One region of the Anaerosinus gibii genome, then DNA from elsewhere that is predicted to be linked to it. Evidence: riboswitches for the same ligand, from Rfam matches in the RefSeq annotation. Region 1 holds a riboswitch; the other holds the start of a gene.
The links. A riboswitch is a leader RNA that binds a small molecule or an ion and turns the genes downstream of it on or off. The one in region 1 is predicted to bind lysine.
Positions count from the first base shown of each region.

Region 1 (6,307 bases):
TTAGGAGGGAATACTTTGAAGTGGCTTGTCGATGTATCAATGACAAAGCTAATACGCCTAATGTAGCATTTGATTTAAATTTATGGATAGCGAAACACAAATAAAATAGTAAGCCTTGTAGATGAGGCAATTCACAGGGCAAGGCAGATTGCTGCCCCAATAGACGCATTGCGACTGCAAAAAGACACCCCCTGCACAAAACTGGGTAAATGTATTGACTGCCAGCATAAAAACAAAATTTGCAATGATTTTGTTCTTATCACAGTACAATTTACAGCAGGAAGAATAAAGGTCATCATCGTACAGGGGTTGACTGTCATCAAGGTACTTATCACCTTGACGATATAAAAACAATTAAGCAAGGAGGTGCCCTATGGGATTTTGGAATAAACTCTTGTATCAAAAAATAAAGGAAAACCCACATGAAATTGTGCTAATCGGAATTAGCAATATGACAATATTACCATGCTGTTCTGTAATTATCTGGACCCTGCCGGACTGCTGAAAGGTCTGTATGTGATGACGGGGACTTTGGGAATGAACCACTGCCGGAGCCTTACTATAACTGGAACTCATGGGCAATCAAGGCGGGAAAGCTCTAAAACGGCTTTCCCACCCATTTCGATTTTGAGAGAAGAAACACCCCAAAATAGAGTGAACAGAGGCCAAGCACTTTGACGGTTGCTCGCTGTCCTGCTATTTTTCTGGGGGTATAGTCACAAGTTCGGGACATTTTGTCCCAAAGTCCGGCGGAGGACGATGGACGGGAGTTTTCATAATGATGGAAAGCTCTAGACAGTAGTACAAATGAGTATTACTGTCTAGAGCTTTTTATTTTATATAAGTTGTTCCTCTTTAGTTTTTGGCAAAATAGCTTCTGCTATTTTTTCGATATTATCAAATCTTGTTATAATAAAATCTATTAAATAGTTTAAATCAAAGTCCCCTTTTTCCCATTCATCTGGAATTTGTGAGATAATAGATAAAATTTCATTTTTGCTAATCGTTTTTATACGGTTTATATATGGATAAAAATCTTCTTTTGTTAAGAAGTTTCTTAATAGTACCCCGTATAAATGATTTTGATATACAGATACTTGCTTAGTAAGTTTTTTTAAAACTTCGTTATTCCAATGGCTACATTTAAATAGATGAGAATTATCGATTGCATAAATGCGATGACCTAAATGCGAAAATAAAAGATTTTTTCTATTCATTATTCTGTCTGGATTGTGAAAGATATGATCAAATAGTATTACTCCAGCCATTTCCTTAATATTTATAGCCTTTTTAAAATGATCATGATTAAGATATTCTACATAAGGAATATATTGGGAAGCAAATTGTAAAGAAAAAAAAGATTCATTCATTTTTAATTGGCTTATATCAATTAAATCGCTATGGGGAAAAATTAATTCTAATCTTTCTCCAATAAATTTTCCTAGAAATTCACTAATTAGTATTTGTGCTGGTATGTTTTTCTTATTGGTTTTTACAATATATATATTCCCATCATTGGCCTCACAAAAGAATGGGCAGGTAACGCCAACTCCTACATTACCAAGAACCTTTTTCCCTCTTAACATAGTCGTTTATCTACAACAGCAATGACATTTTGTATCTCCACCAGAAACAGACGTAATTGCTTCTAAATTTACCACTACGGAGCGAATATTTCTATCAGATATAAATTTATTACAGCCAGGAATGAAAATTTCATCAACAGTAAGAATTGCTAGATCTCTACAAACTTCACTAGGTACGCCTTCAAATAAAAATCCACCTGTGGTAGTAATAGCCACATTGTTTCCGATTAAGCGTTTTAAACTTCTAACTAAACAATCATATTCACGGTCTTGACCTTCTCTTATAATTGGTGTGTCATCATCACAAGATAAAGTACTATAAACAGGATCGCATACAATACCACTACCTTTAGCAATAATACTCCATAAGTCTATTCTAGCAAAATTGACAGTAACTAAACACCCGCCTGGAGTAATAATTTCTACATCAGAAGTTACGGCTGTAATTGCTGGAGTTAAAACAGCCATACGACAATCTTCTATTGCTTGTAAACGACCGAAATAAGTAAAGCCATCAGCACCTAATAACAATATATCACTGTTTACTTCCCGTTTTAGGTCGCAAATTAATTCTTCATTTTTTATTCTACAGTAAAAACTCATAATAAAACCCTCCCAAATAGATTTAGCATGATTTTACTGTACAATATGCAATAACAAGAAATGATGTGCATGATATAAAAATGTTTTTTCAACGTGAATATTTGTATAATTAATTTAATCGTTTTATAACTTTAGGTTGACACTATTGGAACAATTAGTATAAAATGTACATAAATTAAATAGAAGTCCTGCATAGGATGTAGTAGAGGTGCGATTAAATAAGAGTATTTCCATGGAGAAGGGGTTTGATGATGTGGATTGAAAGGATTTGTCGCCGAAGTTTCAATATTTCCCAAAATGTTGATTCTGGTTTAACATTGAAAAAATGTTAGATTGTCACCAGATATTGGTGGAGAGCTATCTCATCTAGAATAGGGTCTTGAACCCTAGGAGCTGCCTTATATAGAAAGCTGGTGAGAATGGTCTTATCAGTTTTTTTTGTATATAGTTGACTTTTATTATTAGTTTTAGGAGGGATAAGGTTGATAAAAGTAGTAGTTTGTGGTGCATATGGGAAAATGGGTCGTGCTGTTTTAAATGCAGTACATAATGATAGTGATCTTATGCTTGTAGGTGCAGTAGATGTCATGTCCAAAGGTGATGATATTGGTTCATTGATTGGAATTGATAAAATTGGAATTAATGTAAGAAAAGACTTGCAAGAGGTGCTGACTGAAACCAGCGCAGATGTCGTTGTTGATTTTACGAATCCTAATGTAGTAATGAATAATATTAGAATTATACTTAAAAATAGAGTTTATCCGGTTGTTGGGACTACTGGATTGACAGATGAAAATAAAAAAGAAATAGAGCAACTGTGTAAAGAAAATAATGTGGGGGCATTCATAGCGCCAAACTTTGCAATTGGTGCTGTTTTGATGATGAAGTTATCACAGGAAGTCGCAAAATACATGCCTGATATTGAAATTATAGAGTTGCATCATGATCAAAAATTAGATGCACCATCAGGCACGGCGCTACGTACTGCTGAACTTATTAGTGAAGTTCGCGGCGTGAGAGCACAAGGGCATCCGGATGAAGTAGAAAAAATAAAAGGTGCACGTGGATCTGATTTTAATGGAATACATATTCACAGTGTTCGTTTACCTGGATATGTAGCGCATCAAGAAGTGATTTTCGGGGGATTAGGTCAAACTCTAACGATTAGACATGACTCTATTAATCGAGATTCATTTATGCCAGGTGTTGTCATTGCCTGCAAAAAAGTTGTCAGTTTAGATACACTAGTATGTGGACTAGAAAATATATTAAATTAATTGATTATTAGGAGTGCAGAATAAATGAAAAAATATAATGTTGCTATTTTAGGTGCTACTGGTGCAGTTGGGCAAGAATTTTTAAGTTTAATTGAAGAACGTAATTTCCCTTTTGCTAATTTAAAATTGTTAGCCTCAAAGCGTTCAGCAGGAAAAGTAATAAAGTTTATGGGCAAAGATTATGTAGTAGAAGAAGCAACAAATGAATCATTTAAGGATGTACAAATTGCTTTATTTGCAGGTGGCTCAGCAAGCACGGTCTTTGCTCCAGCTGCTGTAAAAAGTGGTGCTGTAGTTATTGATAATTCAAGCGCATTTCGAATGGATCCTGAAGTACCATTAGTAGTGCCAGAAGTAAATCCAGAAGCGATAAAGAATCATAAAGGAATTATCGCGAATCCAAATTGTTCGACGATTATTATGACAATGGCATTAAAACCAATTTATGATAAAGTAAAGATTAAAAGAGTTGTTGTATCGACTTATCAGGCTGTGTCTGGTGGTGGCAAAGAAGCAATTGATGAATTAGAACAACAAGTAAAGGCTATTGCTGAAAATCGTCCTGTTGAGGCAAAAATTCTACCTGGAGCAAGTTTAGCGAAACATTATCAGATCGCATTTAATTTAATTCCTCAAATTGATGTCTTTAAAGATAACGGATATACTAAAGAAGAAATGAAAATGATTGATGAAACACACAAGATTTTAGATGATTATGGAATGGGAATTACTGCTACTACAATTAGGGTTCCAGTATACCGTAGTCACGCAGAATCTATTAATTTAGAATTGGAAGATGATCTTAGTATAGATGAAGTTAAGTCAGCTTTATCAAATTTTGAAGGTGTGATTGTGAAAGACAATCCAGATGAAATGGAGTATCCTATGCCTCTTTATACATCAAATCAAGACGAAGTTTTCATCGGACGTATAAGAAAAGATTATTCAATAAAAAATGGTTTAAACTTATGGGTAGTTGGTGATCAAATTCGTAAAGGTGCGGCATTAAATGCTTTGCAAATTGCGGAATATATGATCAAACATAACATGTTTTGAGGTGTGTAGGTATGCGTATTGTTGTGCAAAAATTTGGAGGAACTTCAGTTGCAACTGAAGAAAGCCGAAGTTTTGTATTGGCAAAAGTACTAAAATTGAAGCTAGAGGGCTTCTTTCCCGTAGTTGTTGTTTCGGCGATGGGACGTAGTGGAGAAAGTTATGCAACAGATACGCTGATTCATTTATTAAAAGAAGTAAATGATTGTGTAAATGCACGTGAACTGGATCAAATTATGTGCTGTGGTGAAATGATTTCAGCAGCTGTTATGACAGCGACACTACAAAAGGCTGGTTTAAACACAGTAATGCTAAATGGAAGTCAAGCAGGAATAATAACAGATTCACAGTTTTCTAAAGCTAGAATTCAGAGAATTGATACAACACGTATTTTCCAACTGATTAACAAAGGTAAAATACCTGTGGTGTGTGGATTTCAAGGAGTAAATGAATTTAATGATTTTACAACTTTAGGTCGTGGTGGCAGTGATACAACTGCTGCGGCATTAGGGGTAGCATTACAAGCGGAGCGAATTGAAATTTATACAGATGTAGAGGGGATTATGACTGCAGATCCAAGATTGGTTGATAATACTAAGATTTTAGATAAGGTGAGTTATGATGAAGTTTGTCAGTTAGCATATCAGGGTGCCAAAGTGATTCATCCTCGTGCTGTCGAAATTGCAATGCAAAAGCATATTCCACTTTTAATTAAATCTACTTTTTCTGATGTAGAGGGAACTCTGATTGGTGATTTTATTGATGATGATATTCATGATCGGATTGTAACAGGTATTGCTTATTTAGATGGTTTATCTCAGGTAAAAGTAAGTAATATTATTCAAAGTGAGCAAATGAATTTATTTAGGTTATTAGGTAATGGTGGAATCAGTATTGATTTAATTAATATTTATCCTGATTATATTGTGTTTACGATAAATTCAGGGGCAACCTCACAACTTTTAGAAATTTTAGAGATGTATTCGACAAATATTGAAATAATAAGTTATTGTGCAAAGGTTTCTATCGTTGGTGGTGGGATGCGCGAGGCTTCAGGTGTTATTGCTAGCTTTGTAGAATCTTTGTCTAAGAATAACATTAAAATTCTTCAAACGGTTGATTCACATACGTCTATTTCAGCGCTAATTGCAACATCTGACCTAAAAAATGCAATAACTTTCTTGCATGATAGGTTTATTTTAGAAAAATAATAAAAAGCGAACTATTACAATTTAAATAGTTCGCTTTTTTATATCTAATTGTATTTTATAGATAAAATTGAACATACTACCACCATAGATTTTAGTTAGGAGGTAGTTGACTGAGTGGAAAATCATGATAAAAATAATCAAAAAAACGCTTCAGATAAAAATATAGCAAAAGGTATTGCAAAAAATCCAGCATTAGATAATATAAAAGAATTAGGAACACCTGAGATTGCAATTGCAAAATCTAATATTCATGTTATGACAATCATTGGTCAGATTGAAGGGCATATGATCTTATCACCAAATAACAAAACGACTAAATATGAACATATTATGCCTCAGTTAGTGGCGATTGAACAAAATAAAGATATTGAAGGCTTAATGATTTTATTAAATACAGTTGGTGGAGATGTAGAAGCGGGGTTAGCTATTGCTGAAATGATTGCAAGTTTATCCAAGCCCTCTGTTTCAGTTGTTTTAGGAGGAGGCCATAGTATAGGCGTGCCAGTTGCTGTATCGGCTAATTATTCTTATATTGTAGAAAGTGCGACTATGACAATTCATCCTATTCGGTTAAACG
Region 1 covers NZ_CP120678.1:1,265,708-1,272,014, forward strand. The annotation lists gene P3F81_RS06055 (hypothetical protein) at 1-104, shown strand, start outside; gene P3F81_RS12910 (hypothetical protein) at 148-348, shown strand; gene P3F81_RS06060 (HipA family kinase) at 837-1,586, opposite strand; gene P3F81_RS06065 (hypothetical protein) at 1,593-2,189, opposite strand; lysine riboswitch at 2,385-2,557, shown strand; gene dapB (4-hydroxy-tetrahydrodipicolinate reductase) at 2,672-3,466, shown strand; gene P3F81_RS06075 (aspartate-semialdehyde dehydrogenase) at 3,491-4,522, shown strand; gene dapG (aspartate kinase) at 4,534-5,730, shown strand; gene P3F81_RS06085 (ClpP family protease) at 5,845-6,307, shown strand, end outside.

Region 2 (6,307 bases), 710 kb from region 1:
TTCCTATAAAATATCATAAAAATATAAAAAATACAAGAGTAAAAAAAACTATTGCGAATGAGTAACGCATTCATTCGCAATAGTTTTTTTAAGGTTTACATGTGTTTTCGTTTGTGTATGCCATTAAACATTTCCAAAGTTTTGCAGCATGAACTTTTTCATCATTGCCATTATTACAAAAGAGTATTTTTACATCTTTATGCTGAGCGGCGCAATAGCTTTCTTGATAATTATTTGCATCACATAATTCATCTACAATTGCTCTTGTTAATAAGTCTATCGCTTCTAAATTGGAACAACTTTTACTTTTACGAAAACTGTCTATGCATGGAAGTGTAATACAAACATCATTAAAAGCACAACATTGTACGGGATCATACCTTGCTAAAAGTGTCATTATATTGCGAAAATGAACCATTTCATCTTCGGCAATTTCAGTGAATAATTTACATAAGGAACCACTTGTTTTTTCGGCAGCACAGAGATAAAAATAGATTCCTTTACGTTCGCTGATTGCCATTCTTCTTAGTAACAATAAATCTGGGTCAGTCGGGCACATGCAGTTTTGATCAGGCGTTGACGAAAAAAATTTTGGCGGCATAGGATTCCTGTCGTCCATAAGAAAAAGCCCCCCTTATTCCATTTTTATATAATCTATGAATAAGAGAGGCAAAATGTGCTAATTTTAAAAATTTAATGTGGCAAAATAATCTTCTATTGTTTCGCCGCGGCGAATCATTTCTACGTCGCCATTAGGTTTTAACAATAATTCAGCAGAACGTAATTTACCATTATAATTAAAGCCCATTGCATGACCATGCGCACCCGTATCGTGAATGACGATAATATCACCGATATCGATTTTTGGTAAAGCGCGGTCGATTGCAAATTTATCATTGTTTTCACAGAGTGAACCAGTGATATCATACACATGGTCACAAGGTTCATTTTCCTTACCGATTATCGTAATGTGGTGGTATGCTCCGTAAAGTGCAGGACGCATTAAGTTTGCCATACAGCTGTCTAGTCCAATGTAATTTTTATATGTGTTCTTGCGATGAAGTGCAGTAGAAACAAGATAGCCATAAGGACCAGTAATAGAACGACCTAACTCCATTGCAATTGTAAGTGGCGCAATATTGTTTTTTATAACGATTCTTTCATAAGCTTTTCTAATTCCTTCACCTACATATTCTAAATCAACGGCTGTTTCTTCAGGGCGATAAGGGATGCCAACACCGCCGCCAAGGTTAACGAATTCTAATCGAATACCAAGTTTTTGATTGATTTCAACAGCAAGATTAAACATTAATTCTGCTGTTGCGATAAATGAATCAGGATCTAATTCATTGGAGATTACCATGGTATGAAGTCCAAAGCGTTTTACGCCTTTTTCTTTAGCGATACGATATGCTTCAAAGAGTTGCTCTTTTGTCAGACCGTATTTTGCTTCTTCAGGTTTTCCGATAATTGTATTGCTATGTGCAAGCGATGGACCTGGGTTGTAACGGAAAGAAAGAATCTCTGGAAAGCTGGCGTGTTTTTCAAGATAATCAATATGTGTAATATCATCTAGATTGATAACAGCACCTAATTCTCGCGCTTTTTGAAATTCTTCTGCTGGCGTATCGTTTGATGTAAGCATAATATTTTCGCCTTTGATTCCAGCCATTTCAGATAATAATAACTCAGCTAAAGAACTGCAATCGGCACCTGCGCCTTCTTCGCTTAGAATTTTAAGTAAAGTAGGGTTTGGAGCAGCTTTTACTGCGAAATATTCTTTAAATGCTGGGGCCCAGCTAAAAGCTTTAAACAAACGGCGCATATTATTGCGGATTGCTTGTTCGTCGTAAATATGAAACGGAGTTGGGTACTTTGCAATAATCTCTTGCAAATTATCTTTGCTGATTGGAAATGCTTTTTCTGCCATAGATATTACCTCCAAAATTTGTATTTGCATATAAAAAGCGATTTGGAGTCAGCCTCGCAAATCGCTTCAAAAAGCATGCAAGATAGCTCTCCATACGAATTACGTATGACAGTCTTGTGCATATTCAACCCAAGACCAACAAATTATCTTTGCCATGACAATTTATTTCGGCGATGGTTCCTTTCGTTATTCTTCAAAGCTGGCAACTCAGAATAATTACTATTAAGCATCGCGCCTCTATCACTTATTCTATTTATTTTGCATCATTATATCAATTTTTATAGGTATGTGTCAATTGAAAATAACTATCATTACAAAATGGTTTTGTAACATTGTAAATTTTATAAACCGATAAAAATTTTCCCACATATTATAAGTATAGGCTTTCTTTTTTAGGAAATAGTAAGAAAAATAAGTTTTATAAGGGGAATAAATATGAAGATTTACGAAGATATTATAAATAAAGCGAGTAAAAAAAATAAAAGTAAAAAGACTTTTAATGTGATTAGTACAGTACAAGAGTTTTGGCAGAGCTTACAAGAAAGTTTTGCGAATGCCAAAATCATTGAAGCGACCGAAATGATGTCGTGCTTTACGAAAACAGACAATTTTCATTGTAATTATCAAAGAAATTTATCATATGAGAATCTTATGCCGCTCAGCCATGATATGTGGGTTGAATTTAGTGATGAGGAATCTGGGACTAATCTAGGTGTTTTACTCACCTATCATGAAATAGAAGAAGATGACAGCTTGTTTAGAGATGCTATGGAATATGGTATTCAGAGTCCATTTAAGTGGTGTTGCAAAAGTTATAGCTTTATTAAGCAGCCACTTAGTAAAACCGTTCCGCTCAACTGGTCTTTAATGGAATATATTAGAGAAGACGGTTCATCAGCAGGGAGTTTGTTAAAGCCAATTCAGCTCCCAGATAGCGTTGTAAAAAACGTAGAGATAGAAATGGAGAATATGCAGCTATTAAATCATGGAATTGCATCGCTAATTAGTGATTTGGCATTATATTTAGTAGAGTCAGTACATCAGGAGAAAGCAATATTAAAAGAACATAAAAAAGCAAAAAATGATTACTATATCGCTTTACCTGTATAATTATCATAAACATCAAAACGCCTATTCTTCATGGCAGATGCCATAAAGAATAGGCGTTTTCTTATGAAGTGTAGCTAAGCCATCGGATAAAACGAAGGGAAAATATACAAAAATTTACTGCTAGGCAACTTTGTTTTTGTGTGCTATAGTTAATTTAATACAAGATATAGAGGAGGAGTTTTCCTTGTTTCAGTCTAAATTTTTGCGTTTTGTTTGTATTATGGTGTTATGTTCTTTTCTTACATCAATTTCAGTTGTACAAGCTGCAAGCGTAGAGGATAAACGGCAAAAAGTTCGTAATATGTCTGATGCAACTTTAGAAAAGCTTTATGAAGTTCACCCAAGTGCAAGGCGAGCTATTCAAAATGCAGCGGGCTATGCTGTATTTAAAAATACAGGAGTAAAGATTTTCGTCTTAGGTAGTGGAATGGGAAAAGGTATTGCGGTGAATCAAGTTACAGGTGAAGAAACCTTTATGAAAATGGCGGAAGCACAGGTTGGACTTGGTTTAGGGGTAAAAGAATTTAATGTAATTTTTGTTTTTGCAACAGAGGACGCACTCGACAAATTTATCAATACAGGCTGGGAGTTTGGCGGACAGGCAACTGCTGCGATAACAGATGGTGTTTCTGGTGACTCTATGCAAGGGGCTGTTACTGTATCTAGGGATACTTGGATGTATCAAATGACGGAAAAAGGATTGGCGCTTGAATTAACAGGTAAAGGAACTCGCTATTATAAAGATAGTGAGTTAAACAAAAAGTAAAAATAAAAATGCTGCCGGATTAGTGATTTTCACTCACGGCAGCATTTCTGCTTTTACGGACTTCATTTATCCGATGATTTCTAAGATTCAGATGGAGTTAAAACTCCATCTGAAATTTAGAAATCTGTTTATTTTAAGAATCCTTCAATAATTTTGGCTTCGCCTTCAGCCTCTGAGAGTCCCAATGTCATCAATTTTGTTAATTGTTCACCAGCGATTTTACCAATCGCTGCTTCATGAATTAAAGCTGCATCTACATGATTGGCTGTAAGTTCTGGAATCGCACTTACTACACCATTGTCCATGATAATTGCATCACATTCTGTATGCCCGCTGCAGTCAGCATTTCCATTAATTGTCGAACGAAAGATTTGTTTTGAAGAATCTCTGGCAACGGAACGGGAAATTACATCTGCACCAGACTTATTGCCGTTTAAATCCACTTTAAAAATTGTTTCTGCAGTTTGGTTACCGTGGGTCATGATTTTTTCGCGAATAATAAGCTTGGCATTTGCAGCTAATGTTCCTTCGGTGACTCTTTTACTAGAATCAACGCCTTTGATTTGCAGGGTATCCATTTCCATATAACTATTTTCTCCTAACTCCATATAGGTTTCAGGATTAATTATCCGTTCACCCGTACCTTCGCCAGTGCCAATATGTTTTTCTAAATAAAGTACTCGGGAATTTTTTCTCAAAAAGAAACGATGGATGCCGTTATGTTGTGAATTACCGGTACCATCCGTATGAACGCCGCAACCTGCAACAATGGTTATATCAGCATCTTCGCCAATATAAAAGTCGTTATAGACGAGGTCGTCAACATCGCTTTCAGTAACAATCGCCGGAATGTAAACGGTTTCGTATTTTGTACCAGGCTTAACGATAATATCAATACCGGGTTTGTCTGTTTTTGAAACGATATTAATTTTTTCTGTACAGTTTCGAGAAGCACAATGCCCGTTTTCACGGATATTATAAGCACCCTTAGGTAGACCGTCTAGTTCAGAAACCGTTCTAAGCAGTTCTTTTGTCACGTCATTCATTATTGGATACCTCCTGTACAAAACGAACATTTATCTTCGCTCGTAAATAGTTTTGGTAGAACATCCTCTTTTTTACCTTGCATACTGATTTGTCCGTCTGCTAAAACAATAATTTCATCGGCAATTTCGAAAATGCGTTCCTGATGGGAAATAATGATGATAGAACCATCATTCTCCTGACGCATTTTTTCAAATACACCGGTTAAATTGTTAAAACTCCAAATATCAATGCCTGCTTCCGGTTCGTCGAAAATTGAAAGCTGCGTTTTTCTTGCAATTGCAGTTGCAATTTCAATACGCTTGATTTCACCACCGGATAAACTTGCATTGATTTCACGATCAATATAATTTTTTGCACAGAGACCTACGTCGTAAAGGTATGCACATAATTTTTTTTCGTCCATATTAGTATCGCCGGCTGCAATACTAATTAAATCGCGAACAGTAATGCCTTTAAAGCGAACTGGCTGTTGAAATGCAAAAGTAACACCGAGCTTTGCTCTTTCCGTAATATTAAGATTAGTTATATCTTTTCCGTTAAAAAAGATTTTGCCGGAAGAAGGTTTGATAATTCCCGCAACAAGTTTTGCCAAAGTGGACTTTCCGCCGCCGTTTGGACCGGTAATTACAACAAATTTACCTGCTTCAATTTTTAAACTGAGATTTTTTAAAATCTCTTTGCCACCTTCGACTTTAACGGTAATTTCTTTCAATTCTAACATAAATACACCCCAAATTTGTATTTTATTCCTTAAAATATCTAGTATTCTTAAAGTATACCATCAAAAGAAAATCTCGTAAAATACTCCAATGGATTTTTTATTTAATAGTAATTGTAATGGTTTTGCTGTTGTCTTTTATGATTGGGCGATGTCGTTTTTAAAGTCATAAAATCTAGATAAAAAGATTATTAGTATGGTAGGAAAAAAGCTTGCGCTGCATAATGTCAGTACAAGCTTTTTAATTTTTACATAAATAATATGAAAATTTGAAATAGTATAAAATAAATTGCTGGATATATGGAGGGTTTATAATAAAAAAGAGAGATGTAAATACAATTTGTTTTCTGCTTATACAAATTATAATAATGATAATACTCATCTATAGAGGGCGAACGGATTTCTCATGGAGTGTTATGATTACGACGAGCAGCTGGATTTTATATTCTTTTCTTGAAACTAGATATCAGATTCAAATGAGCAGGTATATTCGATTATTGATGATGCTCACCCTTTTTTGTGATGCTTTTTTTGGCTATATTTTAAATCTTTATGAACAATCTTTTCTGTTTGATAAAATACTGCATATGTTTGGCACGTATTCATTTTCATTATTCGCCTATGCTTTAGTGATGCAATTGCAAAAAAATCATCCTGTGAATAGGTCAGTTAAATTTATATTGGCGATGTGTATTGGGATAACCTTGGGTACAATATATGAAATTTCAGAATTTAT
Region 2 covers NZ_CP120678.1:550,719-557,025, forward strand. The annotation lists gene P3F81_RS02510 (hypothetical protein) at 89-619, opposite strand; gene lysA (diaminopimelate decarboxylase) at 686-1,930, opposite strand; lysine riboswitch at 2,006-2,178, opposite strand; gene P3F81_RS02520 (hypothetical protein) at 2,366-3,040, shown strand; gene P3F81_RS02525 (lipid-binding SYLF domain-containing protein) at 3,225-3,806, shown strand; gene P3F81_RS02530 (SufB/SufD family protein) at 3,935-4,852, opposite strand; gene P3F81_RS02535 (ABC transporter ATP-binding protein) at 4,852-5,574, opposite strand; gene P3F81_RS02540 (DUF2238 domain-containing protein) at 5,934-6,307, shown strand, end outside.
Region 2: another riboswitch for lysine. It lies ahead of lysA (diaminopimelate decarboxylase); the one in region 1 lies ahead of dapB (4-hydroxy-tetrahydrodipicolinate reductase).